Regions from separate parts of the Mesorhizobium sp. M2A.F.Ca.ET.046.03.2.1 genome, predicted to be linked through region 3. Evidence: predicted binding sites of a transcription regulator. Region 3 holds the regulator's gene; each other region holds the start of a gene.
What was found. The regulator PhoB, encoded in region 3, activates phosphate uptake and scavenging genes when phosphate is short. The targets are predictions, from matches to a motif close to TGTCATNNANCTGTCAT.
Positions count from the first base shown of each region.

Region 1: EJ072_RS16100 (alkaline phosphatase) is a predicted target of PhoB. The motif match lies at 1,490-1,506, and genes of this name have one in related genera.
Region 2: EJ072_RS26610 (esterase-like activity of phytase family protein) is a predicted target of PhoB. The motif match lies at 1,867-1,883, and genes of this name have one in related genera.

Region 1 is NZ_CP034449.1:3,335,132-3,338,386, reverse strand. It holds gene EJ072_RS16100 (alkaline phosphatase) at 1-1,418, opposite strand, end outside; gene EJ072_RS16095 (MFS transporter) at 1,715-2,998, opposite strand; gene EJ072_RS16090 (TetR/AcrR family transcriptional regulator) at 3,077-3,255, shown strand, end outside.
Region 2 is NZ_CP034449.1:5,594,920-5,598,174, forward strand. It holds gene EJ072_RS26605 (MATE family efflux transporter) at 1-176, opposite strand, end outside; gene EJ072_RS26610 (esterase-like activity of phytase family protein) at 284-1,765, opposite strand; gene EJ072_RS26615 (IS4 family transposase) at 2,158-3,255, shown strand, end outside.
Region 3 is NZ_CP034449.1:4,063,030-4,066,284, forward strand. It holds gene pstB (phosphate ABC transporter ATP-binding protein PstB) at 1-602, shown strand, start outside; gene phoU (phosphate signaling complex protein PhoU) at 623-1,330, shown strand; gene phoB (phosphate regulon transcriptional regulator PhoB) at 1,348-2,037, shown strand; gene EJ072_RS19435 (ROK family protein) at 2,200-3,255, opposite strand, start outside.

The sequences.
Region 1 (3,255 bases), 730 kb from region 3:
GTCGGCGCCTTGATGAATTTCAGCTCCGGCCCGAAGGTCATGTCGAGGTCGTTGGGGCCGAAGGTGCCGGCATGGATCGGGCCGGACACGAATTCCCAGAACGGATTGAAATCCTGGAACTGCGCCTTGCCGGGGTTGTAGTAATGCGCCGCCGTGTAGTGCACGTCGGCGGTGAGCCAGACGGTGTTGGTGATGCCGGCAGTCTTGATGAAGCGCAGCACATCGGCGAATTCGAGCTCGCGCCCCTTCGGCTTGCCGTTGTCGTTGTTGCTGACGGCCTCGAAGCCGGCCTTCTTCGCCGCGTCGTCCCAGACGACGAGGCCGAGCGGCATGTCGGCGGCGATGACCTTCCACGTCGCCTTCGAGTTTGCCAGCTCGCGCTTCAGCCACTTGGACTGCTCTTCGCCGATCATGCGCGACTTCGGCGTCAGCGTTTCATCCAGGTTGGCGCCGTTCGGGCCGCGATAGGAGCGCATGTCGAGGAAGAACACGTCGAGCAGCGGCCCATGCGAGATCTTGCGGTAGACGCGGCCCGGCTCCGACGGCTCGTAACGGATGGTGGTCATCTCATGGAAGGCGCGCGCGGCCCTGGCCGCCAGCACATGGATCGACTTTTCCTTGTAGCGGTCGTCCTTGCTGAGGTCCTTCGAGTCCGACCAGTTGTTGAGCACCTCGTGGTCGTCCCATTGGTAGAAGGTCGGGCAGATGGCCGAGAGGGCAAGCACATGCTTGTCCATCATGTTGTATTTCCACTGGTCGCGATATTCGTCCAGCGTCTCGGCGACCTTGCGCTTGCCGTCGAGCATGACAACGTTCTTCCACTTGCCGCCGCCGGGCAGGTCGACCTCGTCCTTCAGCGCGCCGTCGGCATAGATCGTGTCGCCCGAATGCAGGAAGAAGTCCGGCGTGTGCTTGGCGATGGTCGAATAGGTCTTCATGCCGGTCTCGTCGATGCCCCAGCCCTGGCCGGCGGTGTCGCCTGACCAGGCGAAGCGCACGTCGCGCTTCGAGGACGGCGCGGTGCGGAAACGGCCGACGATCGGCTCGGAGACGGCGTTGATGTCGGACAGGTCGGCCGCGATCATGCGGTAGAAGATGTCCTGGTCGGAGGCGAGATCGGTGAGCAGCCGCTTCACCGTGCAGTCGCTGGCCGGCGACGTATCGAGCGGCGCGAGCCTTGTGGCGTTTGCAAAACTTTCGGTGGTCGACACTTCATACATAACGCGCGCGGGCCGGTCGGTGCGCGTCCACACCATGCCGGACGTGGCGTCGACGTCGCCGGACTGCACGCCATGCGTGAAGGCCGGCCGCTGGCTGGCGCGGGAATAATAGGGCAGCGCCAGACCGGAGGCGCCGACAAGGCCGAAGGCGCTGGCCGAGGTGACGAAAGCGCGGCGGGTAAGGGAAAGCTTGTCCATGGCTGTCTCCGGATGGCTTTGAACGGGACCGCCAAGCTCTCGCCTCAATGTTTCAGGCGTGTCTCGGAACCATGAAGTTTTGATAACAGTCGACAGAACTGCTGATCTCCCCCCTTGTGGGGAAGATGGCCGGCAGGCCAGAGGGGGGCGCGAAGGATCGCCAACTTCTCAGGAACGGCCTGTTCGAGCTTCTGGCCGACGGCTTTGATTGGCTGCAATTCAACTGACAAGTCGGCGGGACAGCGCCCCCCTCTGCCCTGCCGGGCATCTCCCCCACAAGGGGTGAGATTGGCAGCTCAAGCCGCCTGCGGCTCCGGCTCGAATGCCGGCTTGGTCGTATTGATCAGCAGCGAGATACAGGCCGCCGCGATGCCCGTCATGCCGGCGATCAGGAAGGCCAGTTCGTAATTGCCCTGCAACTCGCGCATCGTGCCGCCGAAGGCTGCAGCCGCCGCTGCGCCCACTTGGTGGCCGGCGACGATCCAGCCGAACACGATCGGCCCGCTACGGTCGCCGAAGGCTTCGTTGGCGAGCCGGAGCGTCGGCGGCACGGTGGCGATCCAGTCGAGCCCGTAGAGCACGGCGAAGATGATCAGGCTGGTCGCCGAGAAGCCGGAATAAGGCAGATAGATCAGCGACAGGCCGCGCACGGCATAGTAGACGCCGAGCAGCTTGCGCGGATCGAAACGGTCGGTGAGCCAGCCGGACAGGGTGGTGCCGATCAGGTCGAAAATACCCATCATCGACAACAGCCCGGCCGCCTGCACCTCCCCGATGCCCATGTCGCCGCAAAAGGCGATAAGATGCGTGCCGACGAGGCCGTTGGTGGTGAAGCCGCAGACGAAGAAGGTGGCGAAGAGATACCAGAACACCCGTGTGCCGGCGGCGCGGCGCAGCGTGTTCAGCGTATGCGCCAGGAAATTGCCCTGCGATGCGGGCGACACCGGCGGCACGTCGTCGGCATCGGCGCCATAGCGCACCTGACCGATCGAGGCCGGGCGTTCCGGCACCAGCAGAAAGACCAGCGGCACGAGAGCAGCGGTGGCGATCGCGATCGCTATGGCGACTGGCTTCCAACCTCCCGACTGGGCCAGCGAGGCAAGCAGCGGCAAGAACACCAGCAGGCCGGTAGCGCTGGAGGCGGACATCAACCCCATCACCAGGCCGCGATTGGTCTTGAACCAACGGTTGACGATTGTTGCGCCGAGCACGGTCGCGACCGCGCCCGAACCGATGCCTGAAAACACTCCCCAGGTGATCAGCAGATGCCACGGCTTGGTCATCAGCAGGCTGAGCGCGGTGGAGCCCGACATGATCATCAGCGCGGCAAGCAGCGTGCGGCGCAGCCCGATCCGCTCCATCAACGCCGCGGCAAACGGTCCGGTCAGACCATAGAGGAAGATGCCAATCGCGGCAGCCAGCGAGACGATGTCGCGCCGCCAGCCGAAGCTCTCTTCCAGCGGCAGCATCATGACTGACGGCGCTGAACGAAGCCCTGCTGCAATCAAAAGACAAAGAAAGATGACCGCGACAACGACGAAGGCGTAGCGCTGGCCAAACGGACGGGATTGAGCTATCATGTTACTGACCGGTACGTTGCAATGGGATGGCACCATACATACGTACCGGTCAGTAACATTGTCAAGCGAGTCGTCTGCATGCCATCGGACAATAAAATTGAAGCGTCGTTGAACACGGCCCCCGCCCCGAGGGCCGCCGACAAGATTCTCGACGTGGCGCGCGACCTGTTCTACCGCGAGGGCATCAGGGCGATCGGCGTCGACGAGATCGTCAGGCGCGCCGGCGTCACAAAGCCCAGCCTCTATCGCAGTTTCCC
Region 2 (3,255 bases), 1.5 Mb from region 3:
GCCGTCAGCGCCGCCTCGCCGAGGAAGCGGCCGACCCAGACCGCGTTGATCGAGCCGTTGAGCGACTGCAGCACGTTGGAACCCAGCACCGGCAGCGCGAACAAAAGCAGCGTGCGCGGGATCGGCCCGCTGGTCAGATCGTGGGTCCGCCTTCGAGCGGGCTTGTCGTCATCCATGGCAGCACCGAAAATGAATCAGGCCCGCGATGCTATCGCAGGCCTGATGCTCATGCATCCCTTCCGCGCTCAGCCGTATGCCCGCTCGGCGTGCGGCTGAAGCAGAACTAGTTCGCGGCGAGGCTGTTCCCGGACAGTCCAGGCAGGGTGACCTGATAGACCAGGAAGGTGGTGTCGACATCGGCGCCGTCCTCGGCCTTGTAGGGCGCGCCGACCTGGAAGCCGTCCTGGGTGAGAAAGTCGTTGTCGTTGGCAACGAACAGGAAATAGTCGTCGGGAAGCTTCGGATCGACGACGGGCGCCAGCGACATCGCCTCCCACTTCTCGGACAGGTTGTTCCTGTCATTCGGCGCGCCATTGTGCAGGCCGAAGCGGCCGAGCTCGCCTTTGTCGTTGATGTCGATGAAGGAGGTTAGCTTGGCCGGCGTCACCGACGGATCAAGCACGCCCTTCGGCGCCACCGGCTTGTCGGCGGCATCGAACGGACCGTTGGCGATGTCGGTCGCGGCGGAGAGGTCGACGATCTCGATCTTGCGATAGACCGATTCTTCGCCCTTCAGGCCCTGGCCGTTGCCCGAGTCGCGCGCCAGCATCAGGAAGCTGGTGTCGGAGAGCGCGACGATCTCGCTCTGCGCGGCGACCTTGGTCTTGCCCTTGGCATCCTTGAAGACCGGCAGCGGCACGACATATTCATGCGCCAGCTTGAGGTGAGCGAGGTCGGAAGCGTCATAGACCAGCGCGCGGGTGTTCTGGCGCGTCGAGCCGGAATCGCCGCCGTCCTGACGGGCCGCCGACTGCAGCACGGCGATCAGGAACTTGCCGTCGGGCGTCACCGACATGCCTTCGAGGCCCTGGTTGTTCTGACGGCCGGTTTCCGGGTCCTTCGGATCTGGCTCGGCGGCGCCCGGGCCAGGATTGTCGGAAGCGAAGTTCGGCTTGGCGTGGCGCATCGGCACCAGGGCCGCGGGCGGCTGCGTCGCCGACATCAGCCGGCCTTCGGCCGAGAAGCGGTAGATGTTGGGGCCATATTCGTCGGAGATGAACATGGTGCCATCGGGCAGGCGCACGATCGCTTCGTCGTCCAGCGAAAGCTTGCCGTTTTCGGCCTGCGGCAGGATCGGCATGTCGCCGGCGGCTTCGCGCACGCCGTTCAGCGGATCGAGGCCGGTGGCGTCGGCGCCCTTGTCGTCGGTCAAGAGCATGGTGTCGGCGAGCGTCGCCTTGACGCCGGCCTGTTCCTGTCCGGCGGCTGGGGCCGCGCCAGGAGCGGTCGGCGTCAGCTCGATCGCGATGGTGTTTAGGCGCGGGCGGTAGTCGGCGGTGCCGGCGACATTGTAGCCGCGGTCCGGCAGCAGCCAGAGCGAGCCCTTGTAGCTGGCGCCGTTGCGCACCCAGCCCTTGGCGTCGATCGCCATGCCGGAACCCGAACCGAACGTCTCGCCGAACTTGTCCTTCTGGCTCGCCGGAATGCGGCCGACGCCGACGAGCCCCTTGTTGACATAGGCGACGCTATCGGCGAGCGCCGGCGTCATGGCGGTGAACAGGGCGAGCAGCGCGCCGAGCGTGGCGGTTCGGTTGAGATGTTTCATGGAAATCCCCTTCGTGACGAGCAGAGCGGCCATTGGCTCAAAAGGGCGCGGCACCGACGATGCGGGGCAGCCCTTGCCGTCGAGCGGTCTAGGACGTGAACGTGATGGTTGCGTGACAGGCTGGGTGCGCTTTTCCTTCTCCCCTTGTGGGAGAAGGTGGATCGGCGCGATAGCGCCGAGACGGATGAGGGGTGTGCCAGCGGAGTGGATACGTTGGCTTTCCCTGGAGCACCCCTCATCCGACCGAGCTTCGCTCGGCCACCTTCTCCCGCAAGGGGCAGGGCTGTCCGGGGAAAGGTTCGGGTGAATCGAAATGCCGCATGTGCATGCCCCGTAAGACGGGGATTTTCCGTCTACCTTCTGGTTGTCGAGACTCAGAAAGGGAACGGGGCATGCGCTTTACGCCTAGCATTCTTGGCAAGCTGGTTGAACCGATCAATCGTCGCCGCTTCCAGACGATTGTGGATAGCCATGATGGGGATGCCTATGACAAGTCGTTCAAGAGCTGGGACCATCTCGTGGTGTTGATCTATGCTCAGCTCAGCGGCGCGACGAGCCTTCGCAGCCTGCAAGCCGGCTGGAACGCCAACTGCCAGCACCATTACCACCTCGGCAGCGACCTGTTGCGGCGCTCGACCTTGTCGGACGCCAACCGGCGCCGCCCTGTAGCCGTCTTCGCCGAGACGTTCGCCCTGCTTGCAGGCCAACTCGACCGGCAGATGCGTCGCGAAGGCAGTGCCATGCTGCGGCTGATCGATTCCACGCCCATCCCGCTCGGCAAGCTTTGCGACTGGGCCAAGTCGAACGGCCGCATCCGCGGCATGAAGCTGCATATCGTCTATGATCCAGACAGCGACTGTCCGCGCGTCCTCGACATCACCGATGCCAACGTCAACGACGCCCAGATCGGCCGCACCATCTCTATCGAAGACGGTGCGACCTACGTGTTCGACAAGGGTTACTGCCACTACGGCTGGTGGACGGCGATCGCGGCGGCGCAAGCCTTCTTCGTCACCCGGCCCAAAACCAACATGGGGCTCAAGCTGGTGTGCGATCGTCCCCTCGCAGCCATGCACGGCGATGGCTTCACCGTGCTTGAGGATGCCGAGGTGAGCTTTGCCAGCAAAGGCGATTCCAAACTGCCGATCCGCTTGCGTCGCATCATCGTGAAGCGAGACGAAGGCGACACCATCACGCTGCTGACCAACGATCTCGAGCGCTCGGCCGCCGACATAGCAGCCCTCTACAAGGGGCGCTGGCAGATTGAGCTCCTGTTCCGCTGGATCAAGCAGCACCTCAAGATCCGTAAGTTCCTCGGCAACAATGACAACGCCATCCGCCTGCAGCTCTTCGCCGCCATGATCGCCTATGCGCTGTTGCGCATTGCAGCGCGCGCATATCGCGTTGCACTGCCGATCCTGCGCTTCACCGACCTGGTGACACGATGCCTGTTCGAGCGGCGCCACATCGCCGCCATCGACAAACCGCCG
Region 3 (3,255 bases):
GCATCTACGAGCTTTATCCGAAGCAGAGCGCCGAGGGCCAGGTGCTGCTCGACGGCAAGAACATCCTCGATCGCTCGCAGGACCTCAACCTGCTCAGGACCAAGATCGGCATGGTGTTCCAGAAGCCGACGCCGTTCCCGATGTCGATCTACGAGAACATCGCCTTCGGCGTCAGGCTCTATGAGAAGATCAGCAAGGCCGAGATGGACAGCCGCGTCGAGTCGGCGCTGAAGCGCGCCGCACTCTGGAACGAGGTTAAGGACAAGCTCAACGCCAGCGGCCAGAGCCTCTCGGGCGGCCAGCAGCAGCGCCTTTGCATCGCCCGCACCGTCGCGGTGAAGCCGGAGGTCATCCTGCTCGACGAACCGGCCTCGGCGCTCGATCCGCTCTCGACCGCCAAGATCGAGGAGCTGATCGACGAATTGCAGGCCGACTACACGATCGTCATCGTCACCCACAACATGCAGCAGGCGGCGCGCGTGTCGCGGCAGACGGCGTTCATGTATCTGGGCGAGCTGGTGGAATTCGACCGGACCGAGAAGATATTCACCTCGCCCCGCGAGAAGCGCACCCAGGACTACATCACCGGCCGCTTCGGCTGAGCTCATACGAGGACAACATCATGGCCGAACATACCGTCGCCTCGTTCGACGAGGATCTGAGGCAGATCAGCCGGCTCATCAACGACATGGGCGATCTCGCCGGCTCCATGGTCGGCGGCTCGACCAGGGCCCTGCTCGAAAGCGACAATGCGCTGGCGCAGCGCGTCGTCTCCGACGATGCCATCATGGACGCGCGTCAGCGCGAGCTTGACGACCGCGCCATCACGCTGATCGCCAAGCGCCAGCCGATGGCGGACGATCTTCGCCACGTGGTCGGCTCGATACGCATGGCGGGCGACCTCGAACGCATCGGCGATCTCGCCAAGAACATCGCCAAGCGCGTCGGGTCAGTCGGCGTCAGCACCGCCCCGCGCGACCTCACGCATTCGATCGATTCCATGGCGCAACTGGTGCTGATCCAGGTCCAGGGCGTGATTCAGGAATATACGGTGGGTGATGCCACGGCGCTGGCCAAGCTTCGCAACGACGACGAACGCATCGACGTCAAATACACCTCCGTCTTCCGCGAGCTGTTGACCTACATGATGGAAGATCCGCGCAACATCACCGCTTGCACTCATCTTCTGTTCTGCGCCAAGAACCTCGAGCGCATCGGTGACCATGTGACCAACATCGCCGAGAACGCCTATTATGTGCTGACCGGCACGCAATTGCCCGCCAACCGTCCCAAGCAGGACGAGACGGCAATGTCGGCGCCGGCCGCCTGACGGAAAAGGTTACCCCGATGATCGCGCCACGCATCATGGTGGTGGAGGACGAGGAGCCGCTGGGGGTGCTGCTTCGCTACAATCTCGAATCCGAGGGTTACCAGGTGGAAGTGGTGACCCGCGGCGACGAGGCCGAAATCCGCCTTCAGGAAAATGTTCCCGACCTGCTCGTGCTCGACTGGATGGTGCCGGCGGTCTCCGGCATCGAGCTCTGCCGGCGTCTCAGGATGCGGCCCGAGACCGAGCGGCTGCCGATCATCATGCTGACCGCGCGCGGTGAAGAAAGCGATCGGGTTCGAGGTTTGTCCACCGGCGCCGACGACTATCTGGTCAAGCCGTTCTCGACGCCGGAGTTCATGGCGCGCGTCAAGGCGCTGCTGCGCCGCGCCAAGCCGGAGGTGCTGTCCAGCGTGCTCAAGGTCGGCGACATCGTGCTCGACCGCGAATCGCACCGCGTCTACCGCAAGAAGAGCGAGATCAGGCTGGGCCCGACCGAGTTCCGCCTGCTCGAGTTCATGATGCGGCATCCCGGCCGCGTGTTCTCGCGCAGCCAGCTACTCGACAATGTCTGGGGCGAGACGATCTATATCGACGAGCGCACGGTGGACGTGCATGTCGGCCGCCTGCGCAAGGCCGTCAACAACGGCCGCATGCCGGACGTCATCCGCACCATCCGCGGGGCGGGTTATGCAATCCGGGAAGACTAGGGATATGCTGATATTCAGGTGAGGCCGGCCTGCGAATGGCGGCTTCCTGCGCTTCCGGTACTCACGTACCAAAAAGTACGCTCCGTTCCGGTTCTCGGAACCCACCATTCTCGACTCGGCCTGACCTGAATCTCAGCATATCCCGGCGCTTGAGCTTGCGGCTTATGCGACGTGCTTGCCCGCTCTTGCCTGGACACCCGGCGCGAAGATCTCCTGATCGACGAAGGTCAGCGCGCGGGTGGCGCAGCCTTCGCGGATCAGCGGCAGCTCGTTCGGCTCGGTGTCGAAGGAGATCGAGCTCGAGTGCTGGCCGCCGGCGGTCTGGGCGATCGCCTCCCTCAGCGCCGGCTCGATCAGGTCGAAGGCGGCCGCGCTGACGCCGACCATGGCGACCGGCGCCGGGTCGATGAGGGCGAACAGGCTGCCAAGACCGAAGCCCAGCGCCTCGCCGGCCCGACGATAAGCTTCCCGTTCGGGGCCGTCCTCCTGCCGGGCCTTTGCGGCCAGCGCGCGCATGTCGGCGTCGCCGATGTCGGTCGGCGCGGCGTCCTCGCTTATCCCCATGGCGCTGCGCCAGATGGCGTAGTTGCCGGCATAGGCCTCGACGCAGCCGCGGCGGCCGCAGCGGCAAAGCGCGCCGCCCGGACGATGGATCATGTGGCCGAACTCGCCGCCGGAGGAATGCGTGCCGGTGAACAATTCGCCCTTCAGCACCAGGCCCATGCCGATGCCGTGCGAGAGCAGGATGGCTATGAAATTGTCGCGATAGCGCTCGGGATCGCGCCATCGCAGCGCCACCGCCATCATGTTGCAGTCGTTCTCCATGGTGGCGGGGATGCCGAATTCCCTCTCCAGGATGTCGGCGAACGGAATGTCGGTCAGCGGCGTGATCGGCGACCATAGCATGGCGCGCGCGTGGGAATCGGTGATGCCTTGAATGCCCATGGCGATGCGGGCGACGCTGCCCACGTCGAGATCGGGATCCTGCAGCCGGCGCCGGACGATCGCCAGGCACTCGCCGATCAGCTCGTCGCGCGGCATGACGAGCGTGTCCAGGCGCCGCTGTTCCTCGGCGATCACCTGGCCGGCATAGTCGATGACGGCGACCGACAGGAAGTTCAGCGACAGCACCACCGTCAGCACCGCGGCGGCTTCGGGATTCAGCGCCAGGCCGATCTGCGGCCGGCCGCGTTTCAACGCCGTCGGCTCGCTGGCCTT